2 regions of the Anoxybacillus sp. FSL W8-1294 genome follow, and region 2 is predicted to be linked to the other one. Evidence: a T-box and tRNA genes for the amino acid it is inferred to sense, from the RefSeq annotation. Region 2 holds a T-box; the other holds one or more tRNA genes.
The links. The T-box of region 2 lies ahead of serS (serine--tRNA ligase). A T-box ahead of a tRNA ligase gene usually reads a tRNA of that ligase, here a tRNA-Ser.

Region 1: it encodes a tRNA-Ser, which carries the amino acid that the T-box ahead of serS (serine--tRNA ligase) is inferred to sense. The anticodon was not compared.

Annotation. Positions count from the first base shown of each region.
Region 1 covers NZ_CP150179.1:528,065-532,448, reverse strand. Annotated here, with positions in the region: gene NSQ23_RS02955 (cation diffusion facilitator family transporter) at 1-393, shown strand, start outside; gene NSQ23_RS02950 (serine protease) at 647-1,303, shown strand; tRNA gene NSQ23_RS02945 (tRNA-Glu) at 1,399-1,470, opposite strand; tRNA gene NSQ23_RS02940 (tRNA-Ser) at 1,482-1,573, opposite strand; tRNA gene NSQ23_RS02935 (tRNA-Asn) at 1,577-1,651, opposite strand; tRNA gene NSQ23_RS02930 (tRNA-Ile) at 1,671-1,744, opposite strand; tRNA gene NSQ23_RS02925 (tRNA-Gly) at 1,750-1,820, opposite strand; tRNA gene NSQ23_RS02920 (tRNA-His) at 1,997-2,072, opposite strand; tRNA gene NSQ23_RS02915 (tRNA-Thr) at 2,081-2,153, opposite strand; tRNA gene NSQ23_RS02910 (tRNA-Ser) at 2,182-2,274, opposite strand; tRNA gene NSQ23_RS02905 (tRNA-Ile) at 2,288-2,364, opposite strand; tRNA gene NSQ23_RS02900 (tRNA-Met) at 2,373-2,446, opposite strand; tRNA gene NSQ23_RS02895 (tRNA-Ala) at 2,459-2,534, opposite strand; tRNA gene NSQ23_RS02890 (tRNA-Pro) at 2,542-2,618, opposite strand; tRNA gene NSQ23_RS02885 (tRNA-Arg) at 2,639-2,715, opposite strand; tRNA gene NSQ23_RS02880 (tRNA-Leu) at 2,724-2,809, opposite strand; tRNA gene NSQ23_RS02875 (tRNA-Gly) at 2,819-2,893, opposite strand; tRNA gene NSQ23_RS02870 (tRNA-Leu) at 2,898-2,978, opposite strand; tRNA gene NSQ23_RS02865 (tRNA-Lys) at 2,983-3,058, opposite strand; tRNA gene NSQ23_RS02860 (tRNA-Thr) at 3,069-3,144, opposite strand; tRNA gene NSQ23_RS02855 (tRNA-Phe) at 3,186-3,261, opposite strand; tRNA gene NSQ23_RS02850 (tRNA-Asp) at 3,267-3,342, opposite strand; tRNA gene NSQ23_RS02845 (tRNA-Met) at 3,347-3,423, opposite strand; tRNA gene NSQ23_RS02840 (tRNA-Val) at 3,439-3,514, opposite strand; tRNA gene NSQ23_RS02835 (tRNA-Glu) at 3,530-3,601, opposite strand; tRNA gene NSQ23_RS02830 (tRNA-Ser) at 3,623-3,713, opposite strand; tRNA gene NSQ23_RS02825 (tRNA-Asn) at 3,719-3,793, opposite strand; rRNA gene rrf (5S ribosomal RNA) at 3,809-3,925, opposite strand; rRNA gene NSQ23_RS02815 (23S ribosomal RNA) at 4,290-4,384, opposite strand, start outside.
Region 2 covers NZ_CP150179.1:19,329-23,712, forward strand. Annotated here, with positions in the region: gene pdxS (pyridoxal 5'-phosphate synthase lyase subunit PdxS) at 204-1,088, shown strand; gene pdxT (pyridoxal 5'-phosphate synthase glutaminase subunit PdxT) at 1,107-1,685, shown strand; T-box leader at 1,742-1,957, shown strand; gene serS (serine--tRNA ligase) at 2,012-3,286, shown strand; tRNA gene NSQ23_RS00095 (tRNA-Ser) at 3,369-3,461, shown strand; gene NSQ23_RS00100 (deoxynucleoside kinase) at 3,589-4,257, opposite strand; gene NSQ23_RS00105 (deoxynucleoside kinase) at 4,254-4,384, opposite strand, start outside.

The DNA of each region.
Region 1 (4,384 bases), 510 kb from region 2:
ATCGGTACCATTATCTTCGTAGGTGGGGCAAAAATTGTTCGAGAGTCGTATTTTATTTTAATGGACGCAGTCCCGGACGAATTTGATATCGAACGCATTCGCGCGGATATTTTATCTGTTGAAGGAGTCGAAGATGTACATGAATTGCATATTTGGTCTATTTCCACCGATCATTATTCTTTAACTGCACACGTTCTCATTCATGAACGCATCCAGCCATTTTGCGTCATTTTGGCGATCAATGAAATGTTAAAGGAACGATACAATCTTTCCCACGTCACCGTTCAAGTTGAGCACCCATCGATTCATCAACATGGCGAGTATGGCAAGAAATTTTTAGAGAGGAAAAATAAAATGGATATGAGTGGAGAAGACGTTGCTCATGTTGAGTAGCGTTTTTTTCTTTTTTTATGTTCTAATAACTTTATAGATGAATACAATATATGAGTTCGTTAAAATGAGGCTTTTCATCACTTATACAGGGGGAATGGAATATGAGGAGAGCAATGATTGCAATTTCTTTAAGCGTTCTATTAATGGCATTAGTGATTAGTTCTTTTTCTTACTGAATATCAAACCAGATACTTCTCACATTACCAAGGCTCAAAAGCTGGCTGAATATTCAAAACCAGCTGTTGTCAGAATTGTGGACTACGCCATCGTCAAGTGGGACTTCGTAGATGATAATCCAGCTGTCTCAAACTACTTGCAACAAATGAATAATCAAACCATTATAGGTGGATCCGGCTCTGGTGCGATTATTAGTTCAAATGGTTATATCGTGACGAACGCTCACGTTGTCGAATTTTCTAAAATGGATGATGAACAAATCGCGTACGCCGCTTTTAAACAAATGGTTCAAGGAATTGCCGATTATTTTCAAGTAGACGTGAACGCAGCATACGATTATATGATTGATTATACGCAATATGTAGACATCAAAAGAGGATTGAAAGTAATACTACCTGGTGGAGATGTACTCGATGGAGAAATTAAAAGCTATGGCGCACCGATTAACGAAGGAAAAGATGTTGCTGTATTAAAAATAGAAAGGAAAAATTTTCCTACATTAAAACTAGGAAATTCTGATGACGTACAAAATCAAGACAACATTTGGGTGATCGGTTATCCTGCTGCTGCTGATTCCGATTTATTATCTCCTGATTCCTCACTCGTTTCCTCAATGAACACTGGTCATATCTCTGCCGCTTCTAAAAAAACTGAACAAGGGAGCCCTGTCATTCAAATTGACGCTGCAGCTACACACGGAAATAGCGGAGGGCCAGTCATTAAGGCTCTATAATATTTGGTGTTGGTGAGTAAAAACCAGCACCAAATATTATGGAGCCAAATAATTCAAAAGGGACATCTCTTCTTAAGAGATGTCCCTTTTTCTAGTGACCCGTACGGGATTCGAACCCGTGTTACCGCCGTGAAAGGGCGGTGTCTTAACCACTTGACCAACGGGCCATATGTGGCAATGGCGGAGAAGGCGGGATTTGAACCCGCGCGCCGCAAAACGCGACCTAACGGTTTAGCAAACCGTCCCCTTCAGCCACTTGGGTACTTCTCCAAATGGCTCCGCAGGTAGGATTCGAACCTACGACCGCTCGGTTAACAGCCGAGTGCTCTACCACTGAGCTACTGCGGAACGAAAATAAAGATTATAATGGGCCTAAGTGGACTTGAACCACCGACCTCACGCTTATCAGGCGTGCGCTCTAACCAGCTGAGCTATAGGCCCATGTAAGCGGGTGATGGGAATCGAACCCACGACATCAGCTTGGAAGGCTGAGGTTTTACCACTAAACTACACCCGCACGTCGAATTTTATAATAAGCAACACTCATCACGCTCAGTCATGCCTCTTCCTCTACTAGCATATTCAAAGATGATGGATGCGTCGAGGCAACTCGTGGTTTACTCGACGAAGCGTCGCTCGTGGCTGAGGTTTTACCACTAAACTACACCCGCATATTTGAATTTGCAAATGTTATGGGGCGACTAGTGGGAATCGAACCCACGAATGCCAGAGCCACAATCTGGTGCGTTAACCACTTCGCCATAGCCGCCACAATGATGCCGGCTGCAGGACTTGAACCCGCAACCTACTGATTACAAGTCAGTTGCTCTACCAATTGAGCTAAGCCGGCATAATATAAAGCGATATGAAACTGTATATGGCGGAGGAGGAGGGATTCGAACCCCCGCGCGCCTTTCGACGCCTCTCGGTTTTCAAGACCGACCCCTTCAGCCAGACTTGGGTACTCCTCCGTATAATATAACATGGTGGACCTTGTAGGACTCGAACCTACGACCGGACGGTTATGAGCCGTCTGCTCTAACCAGCTGAGCTAAAGGTCCTAAGCTAGTAGCGGCGGAGGGAATCGAACCCCCGACCTTACGGGTATGAACCGTACGCTCTAGCCAGCTGAGCTACGCCGCCATTATAAATATATGGTGGAGCCTATCGGGATCGAACCGATGACCTCCTGCGTGCAAAGCAGGCGCTCTCCCAGCTGAGCTAAGGCCCCTTGAAAATGGTCGGGAAGACAGGATTCGAACCTGCGACCCCATGGTCCCAAACCATGTGCTCTACCAAGCTGAGCTACTTCCCGTCCTCATAATGATATAAACATGGCGCGCCCGAGAGGATTCGAACCCCTAACCTTCTGATCCGTAGTCAGATGCTCTATCCAATTGAGCTACGGGCGCATATAAAGTGCCGAGGGCCGGACTCGAACCGGCACGGTAGTCACCTACCGCAGGATTTTAAGTCCTGTGCGTCTGCCAATTCCGCCACCCCGGCATGGCATATTGGAGCGGAAGACGGGACTCGAACCCGCGACCCCCACCTTGGCAAGGTGGTGTTCTACCACTGAACTACTTCCGCATTATGCGGGTGGAGGGACTTGAACCCCCACGCCAGAGGCGCCAGATCCTAAGTCTGGTGCGTCTGCCAATTCCGCCACACCCGCATCATGGTGAGCCATGGAGGACTCGAACCTCCGACCCTCTGATTAAAAGTCAGATGCTCTACCTGCTGAGCTAATGGCTCAAAAACAATCTGGTGCCGGCTGCAGGACTTGAACCCGCAACCTACTGATTACAAGTCAGTTGCTCTACCAATTGAGCTAAGCCGGCATATTATATATATATTTAAATGAAGCCGACATTATTCAAAATGGTGGCTCGGGACGGAATCGAACCGCCGACACAAGGATTTTCAGTCCTTTGCTCTACCGACTGAGCTACCGAGCCATACATGGCGGTCCCGACGGGACTCGAACCCGCGATCTCCTGCGTGACAGGCAGGCATGTTAACCACTACACTACGGGACCAATTTGGTTGCGGGGGCAGGATTTGAACCTGCGACCTTCGGGTTATGAGCCCGACGAGCTACCTGGCTGCTCCACCCCGCGATGATTGTTCATACATGGTGGAGGATGACGGGATCGAACCGCCGACCCCTTGCTTGTAAGGCAAGTGCTCTCCCAGCTGAGCTAATCCTCCATAAAAGATAAAAGATGACCCGTACGGGATTCGAACCCGTGTTACCGCCGTGAAAGGGCGGTGTCTTAACCACTTGACCAACGGGCCATATATTATTTCCAAAGTGGCTGGCGGAGAGCAAGGGATTCGAACCCTTGAGACGCTCATCGCGTCTACACGATTTCCAATCGTGCTCCTTCGACCACTCGGACAGCTCTCCGTAAATGGCTCCGCAGGTAGGATTCGAACCTACGACCGCTCGGTTAACAGCCGAGTGCTCTACCACTGAGCTACTGCGGAATAACATATTGTTTTGCCCGGCAACGTCCTACTCTCGCAGGCGGTGTCCCGCCAACTACCATCGGCGCTGGAGAGCTTAACTTCCGTGTTCGGGATGGGAACGGGTGTGACCTCTCCGCCATCGTCACCGAGCAATAATGCTTTAGACAAATGTTATTATAACGGAATATTTTTTGTTGTCAAGCATTTTTTTATTCCTTCAAAACTAGATAACAGAACAGTCGCCTTCGCTTTTCGTGATGTCTAGCTTCGAACTAACATCCTCCTACGCCTTTCGCTTTTTCCGTTCGACGTGCACGCACGTCTTCGTCAAAAGCTCTCGGCTCCGTCGGACGTTTCCTTGGCTTCGCCAAGGACCGTTCTCAGCTTTTCTTGATGTCTAGCTGCGGCTCCTAGCCCCTCGAACCGCTTCAGTCCTGCTGTGGCGGCAACAGCCTCCTCGCAGGCCTTTCGCGTTCTTCGTGGCTGGACAGTCGCCTCCGCTTTTCGTGTGTGTTTAGTTAAGTCCTCGATCGATTAGTATCCGTCAGCTGCACGTGTCGCCACGCTTCCACCTCGGACCTATCTACCTTGTCATCTTCAAGGGATCTT
Region 2 (4,384 bases):
TTTGGAGGGCTTTAAAATTTTTATTATGATTTTTTGAAAAATTGAGTTAAAATAAAAAAATGTAGCTAGTGTTTCTACACTTTTACCTAGTAAAAACGTATGCTAGAATATGGATAGTGTACTGAAGTAATGAATAGTTGTCGTCAAACTGATTTTTCAGTACAATATCACAATAACGATATACATAATGGGAGGAATGAACGGTGGCGGTTACAGGTACAGAACGTGTAAAACGCGGAATGGCGGAAATGCAAAAAGGTGGCGTCATTATGGACGTCGTGAATGCAGAACAAGCGAAAATCGCAGAAGCAGCAGGTGCTGTTGCAGTGATGGCTCTTGAGCGCGTTCCAGCTGATATTCGTGCAGCTGGTGGTGTTGCCCGCATGGCTGATCCGACAGTTATTGAAGAAGTGATGAAAGCAGTATCTATTCCGGTAATGGCGAAGGCGCGTATCGGCCACTATGTGGAAGCGCGTGTATTAGAGGCGCTCGGCGTAGACTATATTGATGAGAGTGAAGTATTAACGCCAGCAGACGAAGAATTTCATATTGATAAACGTCAATTTACTGTGCCGTTTGTATGTGGCTGCCGTGATTTAGGTGAAGCAGCTCGTCGTATCGCTGAAGGAGCATCGATGCTTCGTACAAAAGGTGAACCGGGCACAGGAAATATTGTTGAAGCTGTTCGCCATATGCGTAAAGTAAACGCGCAAGTGCGTAAAGTCGTTAGCATGAGTGAAGATGAATTAATGACGGAAGCGAAAAATTTAGGTGCACCGTTTGAAGTATTATTAGAAATCAAACGTCTTGGTCGTCTTCCTGTCGTTAACTTTGCAGCAGGTGGTGTTGCGACACCAGCGGATGCAGCATTAATGATGCATTTAGGTGCTGATGGTGTATTTGTTGGTTCTGGTATTTTCAAATCAGAAAACCCTGAAAAATATGCACGTGCTATCGTAGAGGCAACAACTCATTATGAAGATTACGAATTAATTGCTCACTTATCTAAAGGATTAGGTGGAGCGATGAAAGGGATTGATATTTCTTCGTTGCTTCCTGAACAACGGATGCAAGAACGCGGATGGTAATGTAAAGGAGCAATGAATATGGTGAAAATAGGAGTATTAGGATTGCAAGGGGCCGTACGTGAACATGTACGGTCGATTGAAGCGTGTGGTGCAGAAGCGGTAGTGATTAAAAAGGTCGAGCAATTGACACAGATTGATGGCCTTATCATTCCAGGTGGGGAAAGTACGACGATGCGTCGTTTGATGGATAAATACGGCTTTATTGAACCGCTGAAGCAATTTGCAGGCGAAGGGAAGCCGATGTTTGGAACGTGTGCAGGCTTAATCATTTTAGCGAAAAAAATTGTTGGTTACGATGAGCCGCATCTCGGTTTAATGGATATTACGGTTGAACGCAACTCGTTCGGTCGCCAGCGTGAAAGCTTTGAAGCATCTTTATCTATTAAAGGAGTCGCGGATGACTTTATTGGTGTATTTATTCGAGCTCCGCACATTGTATCTGTAGGAGCCGATGTTGATGTGCTTGCGACATATGAGGATCGCATTGTCGCGGCAAGACAAGGACAATTTTTAGGATGTTCGTTTCATCCAGAATTAACAGACGACCATCGTATGACGCAATACTTTATCAACATGGTGAAAGAGACAAAAGAATAAACGGGTTGCATTTTGTTTAAACTTATAGTACATTATTTCCAAGAAAATGATATGAAGAAAAAGCGATGACAGGAACTAGTAGCAAGCCCTCTTCCTTTCAGAGAGCCGATGGTCGGTGCAAATCGGCAGGAATGACTTGTGAATCCATCCTGGAGCGAGATGCTGAACGCGTTAAGTCAGTAGGCATTTCCGGTGAGAACCGTTATATCTCTCGAGTGGGAGACGTATGTCTTCAACTAGGGTGGCAACGCGGGAGCACTCTCGTCCCTTTCCTTTGGGACGGGAGTTTTTTATTTCATTAATCAAAATAAAAAGGAGGTATGTTGATGTTAGACTTAAAATTTTTACGTGCTAATTTTGAAGAAGTAAAACAAAAGCTTCAACATCGTGGTGAGGATTTAGCGGATTTCGAACGATTTGAGCAGCTCGATCGTCGTCGTCGAGAACTCATTGCACAGGCGGAGGAATTAAAAAATAAGCGAAACGATGTGTCGCAACAAGTTGCTTTACTAAAGCGTGAAAAAAAAGATGCGGATCATCTCATTGCTGAAATGCGCCAAGTTGGTGATCAGATTAAAGTACTTGATGATGAATTGCGAGAAGTAGAACAACAGCTTGGAACATTGCTTTTATCCATTCCAAACATTCCACATGAATCTGTTCCAATTGGTGAATCAGAAGACGATAATGTAGAAATTCGTAAATGGGGTGAACCGCGTTCATTTTCCTTTGAACCGAAACCACATTGGGAAATTGCTGATCAACTTGGGATTTTAGATTTTGAAAGAGCAGCAAAGGTGACAGGAAGCCGATTTGTATTTTATAAAGGACTTGGGGCACGTTTAGAACGTGCATTGATTAACTTTATGTTAGACATACATGTTGAACAACACGGATATGAAGAAGTTCTTCCGCCATACATCGTTAATCGAGCAAGCATGACGGGAACGGGGCAGCTTCCGAAGTTTGAAGAAGATGCATTTCGTATCGAAAGCGAAGATTACTTTTTAATTCCAACAGCTGAAGTTCCTGTAACAAACTTACATCGCGATGAAATTTTATCAGCAGATGATTTGCCGATTAAATATGTTGCATATAGTGCATGCTTCCGTTCAGAAGCAGGATCAGCTGGAAGGGATACACGTGGATTAATTCGTCAGCATCAATTCAATAAAGTAGAACTTGTTAAATTTGTCAAACCAGAAGATTCTTACGAAGAGCTCGAAAAGCTAACAAATGATGCAGAGCGTGTTTTACAACTATTAGGTCTGCCATATCGTGTGATGAGCATGTGTACAGCTGATTTAGGATTTACTGCAGCAAAAAAATATGACATTGAAGTATGGTTACCAAGCTATGGTACGTACCGAGAGATTTCTTCTTGTAGCAATTTTGAAGCGTTTCAAGCTCGCCGCGCAAATATTCGTTTCCGTCGTGATCCAAAGGCGAAGCCAGAACATGTGCATACGCTAAACGGATCTGGTTTAGCCATCGGACGAACTGTTGCAGCGATTTTAGAAAATTACCAACAGGAAGATGGAACGGTAGTTATTCCAGAAGTACTTCGACCATACATGGGAGGAAAAGAAGTGATTTCATAGGGGGAGAAAGTTTGCCCCCCTTTTCTTTATAAAAAGTGTTGACATGTCGTGATGGTTATGATAATTTAATACATGTCGATACGGAGGAGTACCCAAGTCTGGCTGAAGGGGTCGGTCTTGAAAACCGAGAGGCGTCGAAAGGCGCGCGGGGGTTCGAATCCCTCCTCCTCCGCCATCATTTAGATGTTTGCAACCACAGCGCATAAAATGGAGATTGTTTATTGAACAATTCGTTACATATTGTAACGAATTTTTGTTTTATACAGCAAAAGAAAGGATGTCCCAAAACGGTTGAGACATCCTTATTTTTTTAACGTGCGATATTGTTCGATCATATATCCAATTTTTGCGACAATCGGTTCGATTGATTGAGCATCACGAATAATATCATATTCATTGATGTTAATACGCAAAACAGGACAAGCATTAAAGCTATTGATCCATCTCTCATATCTTTCATACATTTCTTTCCAATATTCGGTTGGTGTCTGCTGTTCCATTGGACGACCGCGCTCACGAATACGTTTAATAATTTCCTCAAAACTTCCTTCTAAATAAATAAGTAAATCAGGATGAGGAAAATATGGTGTCATAACCATAGCTTCAAATAAACTTGTATACGTTTCATAGTCGACTTTCGACATCGTACCTTTTTCGTAATGCATTTTTGCAAAAATACCTGTATCTTCATAAATGGAGCGATCTTGGACAAATCCTCCTCCGTATTCAAAAATACGCTTTTGTTCTTTGAATCGTTCAGCGAGAAAGTAAATTTGAAGGTGAAAGCTCCAACGTTTAAAATCAGCGTAAAATTTATCTAAATAAGGATTTGTATCTACTTTTTCAAAAGAAGTGCGAAATTGAAGCGCATCAGCTAACGCTTTTGTCATCGTTGATTTTCCGACACCGACCGTTCCAGCAATGGTAATGACAGCATCGCTTGGGATATGATATTTTTCTCGTAAATTCATTGTTCTAAACTCCTTTTAAGAACAGATTGCAGTTCGTTTAAAATGTAAAATCGATCTTTGTCATTATGAACGAAGTCGAGTTCATCTCCATTAAATCGCAATACAGGAATGTGGGGGTGGTCTTGTT